DNA from 4 places in the Marinomonas phycocola genome. Region 4 is predicted to be linked to each of the others. Evidence: predicted binding sites of a transcription regulator. Region 4 holds the regulator's gene; each other region holds the start of a gene.
What was found. Region 4 encodes LexA, which represses DNA repair genes until DNA is damaged. Its sites were predicted from a motif close to TACTGTNTANNTANACAGTA; they were not measured.
Positions count from the first base shown of each region.

Region 1: the regulator LexA is predicted to act here: its motif matches at 1,351-1,370, upstream of dinB (DNA polymerase IV).
Region 2: the regulator LexA is predicted to act here: its motif matches at 1,398-1,417, upstream of uvrA (excinuclease ABC subunit UvrA).
Region 3: the regulator LexA is predicted to act here: its motif matches at 1,565-1,584, upstream of recN (DNA repair protein RecN).

Region 1 covers NZ_JBLIXL010000021.1:3,611-6,829, forward strand. The annotation lists gene ACMUMJ_RS13495 (alpha/beta hydrolase) at 1-204, opposite strand, end outside; gene dinB (DNA polymerase IV) at 247-1,308, opposite strand; gene ACMUMJ_RS13505 (LPP20 family lipoprotein) at 1,779-2,402, shown strand; gene ACMUMJ_RS13510 (flagellar assembly protein T N-terminal domain-containing protein) at 2,402-3,219, shown strand, end outside.
Region 2 covers NZ_JBLIXL010000004.1:24,079-27,297, forward strand. The annotation lists gene ACMUMJ_RS04240 (MFS transporter) at 1-1,311, opposite strand, end outside; gene uvrA (excinuclease ABC subunit UvrA) at 1,472-3,219, shown strand, end outside.
Region 3 covers NZ_JBLIXL010000021.1:34,570-37,788, reverse strand. The annotation lists gene recN (DNA repair protein RecN) at 1-1,506, opposite strand, end outside; gene grpE (nucleotide exchange factor GrpE) at 1,722-2,306, shown strand; gene dnaK (molecular chaperone DnaK) at 2,409-3,219, shown strand, end outside.
Region 4 covers NZ_JBLIXL010000013.1:70,972-74,190, reverse strand. The annotation lists gene dinG (ATP-dependent DNA helicase DinG) at 1-1,651, opposite strand, end outside; gene lexA (transcriptional repressor LexA) at 1,720-2,340, shown strand; gene ACMUMJ_RS10950 (hypothetical protein) at 2,458-2,736, opposite strand; gene ACMUMJ_RS10945 (DUF6586 family protein) at 2,739-3,206, opposite strand; gene topA (type I DNA topoisomerase) at 3,203-3,219, opposite strand, start outside.

The DNA.
Region 1 (3,219 bases), on a different contig from region 4:
ACGCATTTCCATCCCCCCATTAATCGTCACAGGTCGAATGGGTGAATGCGGAAAAATAAAACGAACGCCTAGTTCATCCGGCAATGCTAAACTTTCAACAATCGGTTGAAAATCGTGTCCGTCCGCCCCTAGACCATGTAGCCAAATAACCGCACTGTCTACTGAGGGAGACGTTTCTACAACAACACATTCTAACAATGGCATTCTTTAATCCTCTATTTTAAAAATGAACCCACTCAACACGTATTACTCGTCTAACGGTAACTGCATTTGCATGGCATTATCCGATTTTAACCGATATCCCAGCCCAAGTAAGCGCACAGGTCGAGATTGACGAGCAATGGCTTCACTCATTAGCATTCTAAAGAAAGTGTCTTCTTCACCAGGTTGATAGGTTTTTTCCACCGTCGTTTGTTGAAAATTATCAAATTTCACTTTCACATAAAATTTACTCGGGTGTAAGGCTTCTTTTTTATTCGACATGCGGCGTGTCAGTTCTTCCATCAATATGGGAATTTGCAATAAGCATTCCCCCATTGTCTGCAAATCTTTATCGTATGTATGCTCCACCGAAAGGCTTTTACGAATTCGATTGACTTGCACTTCACGTTCATCAATCCCTAAAGCCAACTGAGACAAACGATAGGCAAAGCTACCAAACTGCTTTAATAACACCGTAAAGTCGACTTGTTGTAAATCCAGACAGGTTTCAATGTTTAGCTTATGCAGCTTTTCCTGGCCTACTTTACCAAGCCCCCAAATGTTTTTAATTGGAATGGTTTTAACAAATTCACTTTGCGATTCTGGCGTCACAACAAATTGACCATTTGGTTTATTCCAATCGCTGGCAACTTTGGCTAAAAACTTATTACTGGCAATGCCCGCAGACACTGTAATTCCTGTTATTTGAAAGATTTTTTGTCGAATGTCTTCTGCCATTAAGGTTGCACTGCCTCTACACAGCGTCACGTCAGTCACGTCAAGATACGCTTCATCTAAAGAAAGAGGTTCGATCCGATCCGTAAATTCATTAAAAACAGATCGCATTTGTTGTGACACTTCACGATATTTCTGCATGTTTCCGGGGATAATGGTTAACTGAGGGCAAAGTCGAACAGCATGGGCCGAAGACATCGCTGAGCGAACACCGTATTTACGGGCGTTATAATTCGCTGTTGAAATCACGCCTCTTGACGCAGACGGACCTCCGATAGCCAAAGGAACAGCACGCAATTCTGGACGATCACGCATTTCTACCGCAGCAAAGAAACAATCCGCGTCAATATGAATAATTTTTCTCTGGGACATAACTTAAATAAAAGCAATTAAGAATACTGAAAATACCACAAATACTGTATATAAAAACAGCTGTATTCATCATTTCCGCATAAATTCATTTCTTCATTGGCGTTATTTTCATCTAATTTTCCTTACAAACAAATTATCCTTTAAGATATGCAAGAAAAAGCCGTAAACTAATTACCTAAGGCGATCATCAGGATATGGGTAATATGAATTATACAGCACTGTCCATTCTTACATCATTTACCGTGATGCTATCAGGGTGCAACTATACTTATCATAAAACGTCGAGCGAAGAAGAAATAATTAAGCCTTCAAACCCAATGAATACCGTAATCACTGAAGAAGAACCAAAAAATCAATCTCAACAGCCCACTCCTCGTAAGATTATTATTTACAGGGTTCATTAATAAAGATCACTAAAACACCACAAATATAACGTGGTGCGATTTAAGAAAGAATTAGGAGACATTGCAATGCGTTTTTTCAAACCTGTGTACCTTTTATGTTTCGCCAGCGTGTTGTTAACAGCATGTAATGCACTGCAAAATGCAAACAACTGTACCAACATCGCCCCTTGCAATAACAACACTGTCAGTAATTCATTATTGGATAACAATAGCAGCAGTAACAACGGCAGCCCTTTCGAAATTATCGATGTGATTCCTAGAGAGCCCATCATTATCAATGCAACGGGTTACTCAGCACCGATTAGCAATAAAAAGTTCTCCAAGTCTCAAGCCAAACTACTCTCACTGCGCGGATCAAAGTTAGACGCCTACCGTAATTTGTCTGAACGTGTTTATGGTTTAAAAATCAATGGATCATCTACTCTAAGTAATATGATGACTCAGAACGACGAGCTCAGAACATACGTAGATGCATACCTTGTTGGTGCAAAAGTGGTTTCCCAACGAGAATTGGATGATGGCAGTTTTGAAACCGTCGTAGAAATGGCGCTACAAGAAAACTTTCGTCAATGCGCAGGTACACCAGAAAGCATAAAATCCAATCCGGCTTGCCAAATTCGTCCATCCTATCGTAGTGCTGATACCAGTAAAGCACAAAGTCAAACTAACAACTTTTATTCTGTAGAATAATGAACAGTTTTTTTAAGCGCCTCTCGCTCAGTACACTCAGCATCGCCTTACTAAGCGGTTATCCTTTAAATGCGGCCAGTATAGAATCGTCTGGTCGAGCCATCATTTATAACAATGATATTGAAGACGCTCGTTATCGAGCAACAGAACAAGCGATCAAACAAGCCGTTTTACAGTCTAGTGCAACCTTAATTGCAAATGACAAACTTGATAATGGCCAACTGGATTCCTCCATTCACCTGCAATCCGCAGGGTTCGCTGAATCAACAAAGATCTTGTCTGAAATCATTGACGATAACATTCTAAAAATACGCATTTCCACCGAAATCACCGATGAAATGCAATGCCGAAATGGCGCAACAAATCTTTATAAAAAATCCGTTGGGATCACAGGATTCGCCTTACAGTCACCTCAACACGCCAATGTCGGTGCGCTGCACAATATCCCACGGGCACTCCCTAAAAGCTTAACAAATGAAATCAACAAACAGGGCTATTTACATGCCCTAGCCGCCACAGAAATACTCATTTACCCAGACCTCATTAACGCGCCAACCTCAAGAAATGTTGATGGCTCTCTCACTGATGTCGCTAAAATTGGTGAAGAGTTGGGCGTTCAGTACGTGGTCAGCGGTGTCATACGCGACATCGATGAACTGAATCCTAGAAACCCAAATCAAGATACGCCATTGAACTCACTTTTAAGATGGGCTAATAAAGAAACCAACGAACGCAATATCATGCTTGATATTTATATTTATGATGGTTTCAGTGGTGCACTATTATTTGAACAAAGCTATCAAGAGTCTGGCGTTTG
Region 2 (3,219 bases), on a different contig from region 4:
TTGTTGTTTATTAATTTTTAAATACGCTGTTTTTTCATCTGCAAATAATTGCATTTCTTCCACTCCTTGGATGTTTATTAATTGTAACGATAACTCTTTGATGTCTTCATTATTATAGCTGTCTAGACTAAACGCCAAACTGGTTAGCGTTGGGGGTGCAGGCTGGTTCAACAATAACAAAGACCAAATAAATAAGGCCGCTCCTACCGTAATAAACAACGTTTCTACAGACGTGCTTTGCAACAACCATCCACCGCCAACACCACCAATAAAAGCACCTAAGAATTGATGAGTCGAAAATACCCCCATGGCTGTTCCACGATAGCCCACGGGAGACAGTTTACTAACAACCGATGGTAAGGTCGCTTCTAATGTATTAAAAGCCACAAAATAAACCCACAGCAACACACCAAACAAGACCATACTTGGTATAAATGCCATTAACATAATGGAAATAGACAGCAGAAACATAACAGCTGTCATGACCTGTTTCATTTTCCCTTTCGCTTCCGCAATAATGACTAATGGTATCATACCAATAAACGCCAATCCCATGACTAATAAGTAAAGCCAACTATGATTTAATAAAGGGAAGTCAAACTGAATAATTAAGAAACTGGGAATACAAATAAATAACGCAGTTAGACTTGCATGCAATAAGAACACGCTGACATTCATAGAGCCTAGTTGAGTATTTTTCAAAACCCTTCCTAATGCCGATAAACTGGGCGTCGTATCTCTTCTGAACGTATGTTGCGTTATGTTTGGAATCATCCAAATAATTAAAAGTATGCCGAGCAAGGACGAGATAAAAGACAAGTAGAACAAACCTGATAAACCAATTAATGAATACAACCATGGACCTAAAACAAGAGATAGCATAAAGGATACTCCAATACTGATACCCACTGTTGCCATCGCTTTGGTTCTATTTTGTTCGCGAGTCACATCACTAAGAAGAGCCATCAATGTACTAGCGATCGCTCCCGAGCCTTGAACTGCACGACCGACAATTAAACTAATAATGTCATTTGCGTTTGCGCATAAAATACTACCAAGTGCGAACAAAATAAGGCCGATTATAATAATTTTCTTACGGCCGACATTATCTGACAACATTCCCATTGGAATTTGTAATAACGCTTGAGTTAAGCCATAAATGCCAATTGCTGTACCAATTAAAGCCGTATTCGCCCCATTCAGATCCACTGCAGAAATACTAATGATCGGTATGATAAGAAAGAGACCCAGCATACGGAATAAATACACCGTTGCCAGAGCAATCACTGAACGACGCTCGAATGCATCCATAATAAAGTTGGTACCGCGTAAAATTAAAAAAGAAATGTTGATAAATTCATATTTTACAAAAAATAGCGTTGAAGCTCTATCATAACTACTGTAAAAATAGACAGTTATTTTAACAAATACGTATAATGATTTTTATGTTTTATTACAGGGTCGGAGACAAATGGATAATATCACCATTCGAGGGGCGCGTACCCATAACCTCAAAAATATTGACCTAGATATTCCAAGGGACAAACTCATTGTCATAACGGGTCTTTCTGGCTCAGGGAAATCGTCTTTAGCATTTGATACGCTTTATGCTGAAGGGCAAAGGCGCTATGTTGAATCACTCTCAACGTATGCACGCCAATTTTTATCAATGATGGAAAAACCAGATATTGACCATATTGAAGGCCTGTCACCCGCCATATCAATAGAGCAAAAGTCCACATCTCATAATCCACGATCTACCGTTGGAACAATTACTGAAATATACGATTATCTACGATTATTGTTTGCCAGAGCAGGACAGCCAAGATGCCCTGACCATGGAGAGCCTTTAGAAGCACAAACCATTTCACAAATGGTGGATAAAGTCCTTTCGTTACCCGTAGATACAAAGCTAATGCTCTTAGCCCCAGTAGTCAAAGACCGTAAAGGCGAACACTTACATACTATTAGTGATTTATTATCAAAAGGCTTTATTCGTGCACGCATTGACGGCTTAGTTGTTGATTTAGATGATGCTCCGACCTTAGAAAAAAACAAGAAGCATACCATTGAAGTCGTAATAGATCGCTTCAAAGTAAGAAAAGATTTACAACTGCGCCTTGCCGAGTCGTTTGAGACTTGCCTGACACTGTCCGATGGCATCGCAAAAGTGATTAATATGGATTCACCAAAAGAAATTCATATTTTTTCAAGCAAATTCGCCTGCCCTGTCTGTGGTTACAGTATTACCGAACTTGAACCAAGGCTCTTTTCTTTTAATAATCCAAACGGAGCCTGTCCTACCTGTGATGGTCTAGGAACACACCAACTTTTTGATTCAAGTCTTATTGTTGTAGATGATAGTCTAACGCTTGCTGAAGGCGCTATTCGAGGCTGGGGAAGACGTAGCATCTTCTATTTTCAACAGCTACAGGCTCTTGCGGAACATTATGAGTTTGATATCGAATTGCCATTTAAAGACATTCCTGAAAAACACAAGAAACACATTTTAAATGGTTCAGGTAAAGATAAAATTTCTTTCGTGTATATCAATGAACGTGGAGATAAAATGACTCGTTCACATGCATTTGAAGGTGTTATTCCAAACTTACAACGTCGTTACCACGAAACAGAGTCAGACTCAGTTCGCGATGATTTGTCGCAATATATCAGCGTTCAAGCGTGTCCCGAATGCCATGGAGCTCGATTAAATAAAGCGGCACGAAACGTATTTATAGAAGAATTAACCATTCCAGACATCACCTCCAAACCTATTGCAGATTGCTTAAGTTATTTTGATAGTCTTACACTACCGGGCTCGAAGGGTGAAATTGCGTCAAAAATTTTGAAGGAGATACGAGATCGCTTAACTTTCCTTGCTAATGTCGGATTAGAGTATTTAACGCTTGACCGAAAAGCAGATTCTTTATCTGGAGGAGAAGCTCAGCGTATCCGGCTTGCAAGCCAGATTGGCGCAGGCCTTGTAGGTGTCATGTACATATTGGATGAACCCTCCATTGGGTTGCATCAACGAGATAATGAACGCTTAATTGCCACATTAACTCGATTAAGGGATCTCGGTAATACTGTCATAGTTGTCGAACACGATGAAGACGCCATAAGAGTTGCAGACTTTGTTGTCGATATTGGTCCTGGAGCAGGCATTCACGGTGGTCAGGTTATTGCTCACGGAACACCTGAAGACGTAATGAATAACCC
Region 3 (3,219 bases), on a different contig from region 4:
TAAGTGCTGGTGGCCTTGAGCGGCAACTTGTGCCAAATGGGTCACGCAGAAAACTTGGCCTTTTGAACCTACCGATCTGAGCATGCGTCCAACAACTTCAGCAATACCACCGCTGATGCCGACGTCTACTTCATCAAAAATAAGGGGCGGAATAGTGGATGTGCTGGCCGTTACAACTTGGATGCCTAAGCTGATTCTTGACAGTTCACCACCTGATGCAACTTTTCGCAGAGGCTGCGCTGGTTGCCCTGGATTGGAGGCAATCATGTATTCAATATCTTCAAAACCACTACTGCTTACTTCATCGAGTGGGAGGCAATGAATTTGAAACTGCGCATAAGGCATTCCCAAGGCATGAATTTGCTCTTCTACTTTGCTCGAAAGTCGATCTTTTGCTTGAATCCTGAGTTCTGTAAGTTCAGTCGCGATGTCTGTTAGTTTCTGATAAATCTGTTCTTCTTTTTCTTTTAGCGTGTCTAAATTTTCGTGACTACCTAACACGTCATTTAAATCGGCTGTAATGCTTTCTTGAAGTATCAATAGCATTTCAGGCGATGTTTTGTGCTTGCGTGCGGTGTTGTAAATGTCACTTAGGCGTTGTTCTACCTCGGCCAAGCGAGAAGGGTCTTGCTCTAATGTGTCTTGATAATGGGAAAGGCTATCACAGGCTTCTTCAATCTGAATTAGGGCCTCATTCATTAAATCGCATGCACTTTGTAATTGAGGTGTGCGAGTTTGAATACTGGATGCGGTTAATACAGCATGATTCAACAAAGTTTGAATATTGTTGTTTTCATCTTCCGATAAAATAAGGCTAGTTTGATAGGCTTTTTGTTGGGCGTCGGCAACGGTAGCGAGGAAGCTTTGTTCATCTTCCAGCGCTTTCAGCTCTCCTTCTTTTAGCGCGAGTTGCTCCAATTCTTGGACTTGATAGGAAAGCAGTTGAATACGAGCTTCTTGGTCTGCTGATCGATTGAGTTGGGCGTTGAGTTCTGTTTTGATTTGTTTCCAGTCATGGAAATGTTTTTTGACCTCCTGAGCCAGAGGCTCTAACCCTCCGAAGGCATCCAATTGGGCTCTCTGGGCGCTTTTTTTCAATAATGACTGGTGTTCGTGTTGACCGTGTATGTCTATTAGATGCGAACCTACGGACTTTAAATCAGCCAATGCGCAAGGGCGGTTGTTTATATAGGCTTTTGATTTACCTTCTTTGGTGACAATACGACGCAGGCTGCAATGTTGGTCAGACTCTAGGTCCCTTTCTTGTAACCATTTTTGAATGGCGACGTTTTCGCTCACATCGAACGTTGCGTTAATTTCTGCTTTATTTTCCCCATGTCTAACCACGCCACTGTCTGTTCTTGCGCCAAGACATAGGGACAATGCATCTACCATAATGGATTTACCCGCACCTGTTTCTCCGGAAATGACTGTCATTCCCTTGCGGAATTCAAGTTCGAGTGACTCAACAATAGCAAAATTAGTAATTGATATATTGGTTAACATGGTTATTTGCTCTCCATGAGGGATGTGTATGCGCTTTGTTTAATATAAATCTGAAAACACATGGTTATTTATACAGTATTTTGTTGTTTTTTGACAAGGGTTGGCAATAAAAAAAATTCCCTTAAATTTAATGAGGATTTGCTATTGAAAGGTAGAACCCAATCCCCATATATCCCACACAGACAATGAACACGTTCTGTTATTTGGAGGAAGTAATGAGTGATAAGCAAAAAAATTCGTCTTTTGACGCGGAGCAAGATTTGAATAACGAAGCAGAAAACATTCAATCAGAGAATGTAGAGTCTATTGTAGAGCCAGAGTCTGAAGTGTTTTCTTCAGAGTTTGATGAGCAACTGTCCTTTGCTTTAGAAGAAGCGACTAAATACAAAGAAGCGGCGCTACGTGCGCAAGCTGATGTGCAAAATATTCGTCGTCGTGCGGATTTGGACATCGAGAAAGCGCATAAATTTGGTTTAGAAAAATTCGCTAAAGAAGTGATTGTAGTAGCAGACAATTTAGAGCGAGCGTTAAGTTCTACGGAAAAATCGGAAGGTGAAGATTTAGTACGTGAAGGCGTTGAATTAACGTTGAAAAGCTTAGTTGAAACATTATCTCGCTTTGAAGTTAAAGCGGTTGACCCTCATGGCGAACCCTTTAGCCCAGATTTTCATCAAGCCATTACTATGGTGCCGAATCCTGATTTAGAACCGAACACTGTTATGGACGTTATTCAGAAAGGTTACACCTTGCACGGTCGTTTATTACGTCCAGCAATGGTCGTTGTTTCAAGCGCGGCGTAATACTCTGTCACTTTTTTGACACTGATTGGTTGAAATGCTCAAAAGAGCACCCAAATACAGAATTAACAAATGTAATAACTGATTTTTACTGGAGAAAAAACCATGGGTAAAATCATTGGTATAGATTTAGGTACAACAAACTCTTGTGTTTCCGTATTAGACGGTGACAAAGCTCGTGTAATTGAAAATGCTGAAGGCGATCGAACCACCCCATCCATTGTTGCGTATGCAGAAGATGGTGAAATTTTGGTTGGTCAATCAGCAAAACGTCAAGCTGTAACAAACCCAACACATACTTTATTTGCGGTTAAGCGTTTGATTGGTCGTCGTTTTAAAGATGATGTTGTACAAAAAGACATCTCTATGGTGCCATACAAAATTATTCAAGCAGAAAATGGCGATGCGTGGGTTGAGGCAAAAGGCGATAAGAAAGCTCCACCACAAATTTCTGCTGAAGTTTTGAAAAAAATGAAGAAAACAGCAGAAGACTATCTTGGTGAGACTGTGTCTGAAGCGGTTATCACGGTTCCTGCTTACTTCAATGACTCTCAGCGTCAAGCAACAAAAGACGCGGGCAAAATTGCTGGTCTTGAAGTGAAACGTATAATCAATGAGCCAACAGCAGCTGCATTGGCATACGGTTTAGATAAAAATGCTGGCGATTCTGTTATCGCTGTATACGACCTTGGTGGTGGTACATTTGATATTTCTATTATTGAAATCGCAGACGTTGATGGTGAGAAGCAATTCGAAGTATTAGCGACAAACGGTGATACGTTCCTAGGCGGTGAAGATTTTGATATGCGTGTTATTGAATTCCTAGCAAGCGAATTCAAAAAGCAATCAGGTATTGATCTTCATAATGATCCGTTAGCTCTACAACGTTTGAAAGAAGCGGGTGAGAAAGCGAAAG
Region 4 (3,219 bases):
AACTTGCGCCTTGTATATCAACTTGGTTATTTAAGTAATCCACAATAACGCTTGTATGACGCTCTACCTGTGTTGGCTCACAATCCATTTTGGGAATGATAAGTTGGCCTTTATTTTGAAAATCAAATGGACTGATTACTCTTAAATATTCACTTTCATGCGGAACACCGCTTCTCATATTAAAACGAGAAAAATTATTTAATGCAGTTAATGTTGCCGAGGTCACAACAGCGGCGTAACACTTATCCCATAATTGCTGACGCAATGTGTGTGCAGCTAAAATAGGGGAACCACCAAGCTCTATGTCTTGTTCCATGCCACTACCAGACAAGGTAAGCCAACGAGCATTAGGCGGGTAATTCAAATCGTCTAAAGTAGAATACAATTGCCATAGCGCTTTTGACTGCTCTAGGCGTGATAGCACAACCCCCAAAATAGGCATCCATGTATCTGCCACCTCTTGAGTCAGGCCCATACCTTCATTCTGCTTCGCTTTTTTGCACTCATCTTGAATGCTTTCAATACTGCCAAAGAGCTTTTGAAAACCGGTTTGTAAGCTGTAGGCCAATTGCCTCAGTCCGTCGGGGATCACACCAAATTCGAATCGGTGAACATTGTTATCACTGTCTAGGTTTTTATCAGCAATAAAAGGCGCAAGACCTTGCTGTGCATACTGGATAAAATTTACCAATGTTTGAACTTGCTGAGGTATTTTTAACAACAATTGCCCTGTAAGACTGATGTCATCCGTCAATTCTTGCTTAAGAGAAACTAGATTTTTTTCTAGCTGCCTCAGCCATTGAATGCTTTGTTGTAACCGCATTTCATGACGAAAGTGACTAATGGCTTTATCAGGTAGGTGATGTCCTTCATCAAAAACATAAACCGTGTCACTCGGGTTCGTTAAAATAGCACCTCCCCCTAAAGACAAATCCGCCAGAACTAAATCGTGATTAGCAACAATCACGTCTGCTGTCTCGATTTCAGCTCTTGCTTTATAAAACGGACAAGCGGAAAAATTAGCACAATTACGATTGGTGCATTGCTGATGATCCGTCGTCACTCTGCGCCAATCATCTTCTCGTAAAATGCCCTTCCAGTTGTCTTTATCCCCATCCCAATCGCCAGACTTAATAGCATTGTCCATTTCTTGATATAGAGCGGCATTCACATCACCAGCCTGTCGATGTTGTTCAAATAAACTCGCAAACATGTCTTCCATAACCTGAGTTTCGGAATCTAAAAAGCCTTCCAATTGATTAAGACACAGATAACGCCCTCTCCCCTTCGCAAGAGTATAAGCAAAATGATAATCTGTATGTTTCAAAAGATCTGGAAGCTCTTTGTGCAAAATTTGCTCTTGCAGAGCGACGGTGGCGGTGGAGATTACCAGTTTTTTGCCACGTTCTTTTGCGATGGGAATAACCGATAGGCAGTAGGACAGAGTTTTACCTGTGCCAGTGCCCGCCTCTACAACGGCAACGTGCTTCTCTCCCAAACGGACACCTTCAGAGTCTTGCTTAATATTGCCAATTGTACGAGCAATTGTGGCAATCATCTGTTTTTGCCCTAAACGTGGCTTATGGCTTTTTGCAGCCAAAGACGCTCTATAAGCACTATGTATTTTTGTCTTTAATTCATCTGAAAGCATTATTTAATTGAGAACATCTTTAAAAGCTGTATATAATAACAGTAACTGTACAAACAACCAGATGCCTTATGATTAAATTAACAAAAAGACAATCCGAAGTAATGGACATGATACGCGAATTCATTGCTGAAACAGGTTTTCCCCCCACTCGGGCCGAAATTGCAAAACACTTGGGATTTAAATCCCCTAATGCCGCTGAGGAGCATCTTAAAGCATTATCGAAAAAAGGTGCTATAGAGATCTTACCAGGTGCCTCCAGAGGATTAAAAATAGTTGAAGAACTATCCGATGAACTTCCTGTGGACATTGGTTTGCCCATCATAGGAAAAGTAGCCGCTGGTTTTCCCATATTAGCGCAGGAAAACGTCTCGTCTTATGTTCAGATTCCACCTGAAATGTTCTATCCAAAAGCAGATTATTTCCTCTCTGTCACTGGAATGAGTATGAAAGACATAGGGATTTTTGACGGTGATTTAATTGCCGTTCATAAAACCAATTCGGTGAAAAATGGTCAGGTTGTTGTCGCTCGAATCGATAACGAAGTAACCGTAAAACGTTTTCAACAAGATGGTAAAATCATTCATCTAATTGCAGAAAACAGTGAGTTTAATGACATTACAGTCGACTTAGAAACCACTGAATTTGCTATTGAGGGCATATCAGTTGGTGTTATCAGGCAATCCCTCTAATGCTCCTAACGCTTTATCGAAAATAAAAGAGCCTTTATAAATTGAAATATATTCTTTTTATAGGGGCTCTTTTATGAAGATGGCGTTCAACTATTGAATCAAATCCACTCTGATACATTAATGCAGTGTTTTTGGCGTATCAACTACTGTTTCAAAGTCTTCAATAAAGTCGTCTTCTGGCATGTCGTTAAAGTCTTCTGAGTAAACAAAGTCTATACCCGCATGGAACATACACTTTGCTAAATCAAAATAACGATTTTGCAAAAACGCTTTTGTATCATCAGAAATCGTTAATACAGCTAACGGCTCAGAGTTTTCATTTTTATCTGCATTGACTGGGCGCAACACAATATCACCATTATCTAATTCAACAATTTCTAAATAAGCTTCATTCATTCTTAATACTCTGTGGACTCTTCTCTATATCGAAGAGCTAACTCCGAGATAGATTGTAAATAGAATGCTATCGAATTTTCTGAGCTACTGCTACTCACAATCACGTTGCTCATCACAACGCCCTGAGGTCTTGAGTAGCACTCATAAGCCGTAACATACGCTTTCTCTAATTGGGAAAGCCAACTTGATGGGTCAGATGATAAAGCATTCAGCTCCTGTAATACAGGAATTGAAATGCCTTTTTGATTTGCCTGCTCCAAAAGGCGGGAAATATCCAAGTCGTGCTGCAATGAATAGTTCGCACACACCTCTTGAAGCAAGCCGTTTAATCCGCTCTTCAGATGAAATAGTGCAGAATCTTCATACGCTTTTTCCATCCAAGATTCATCCGAGCTAGATAACAACTTTAGGAAGCGACGCGCAACATCCAGTTTTTTATTGGTTACGCTCGCCCCACTCGGATTACTCATTTAGATTTTTTTC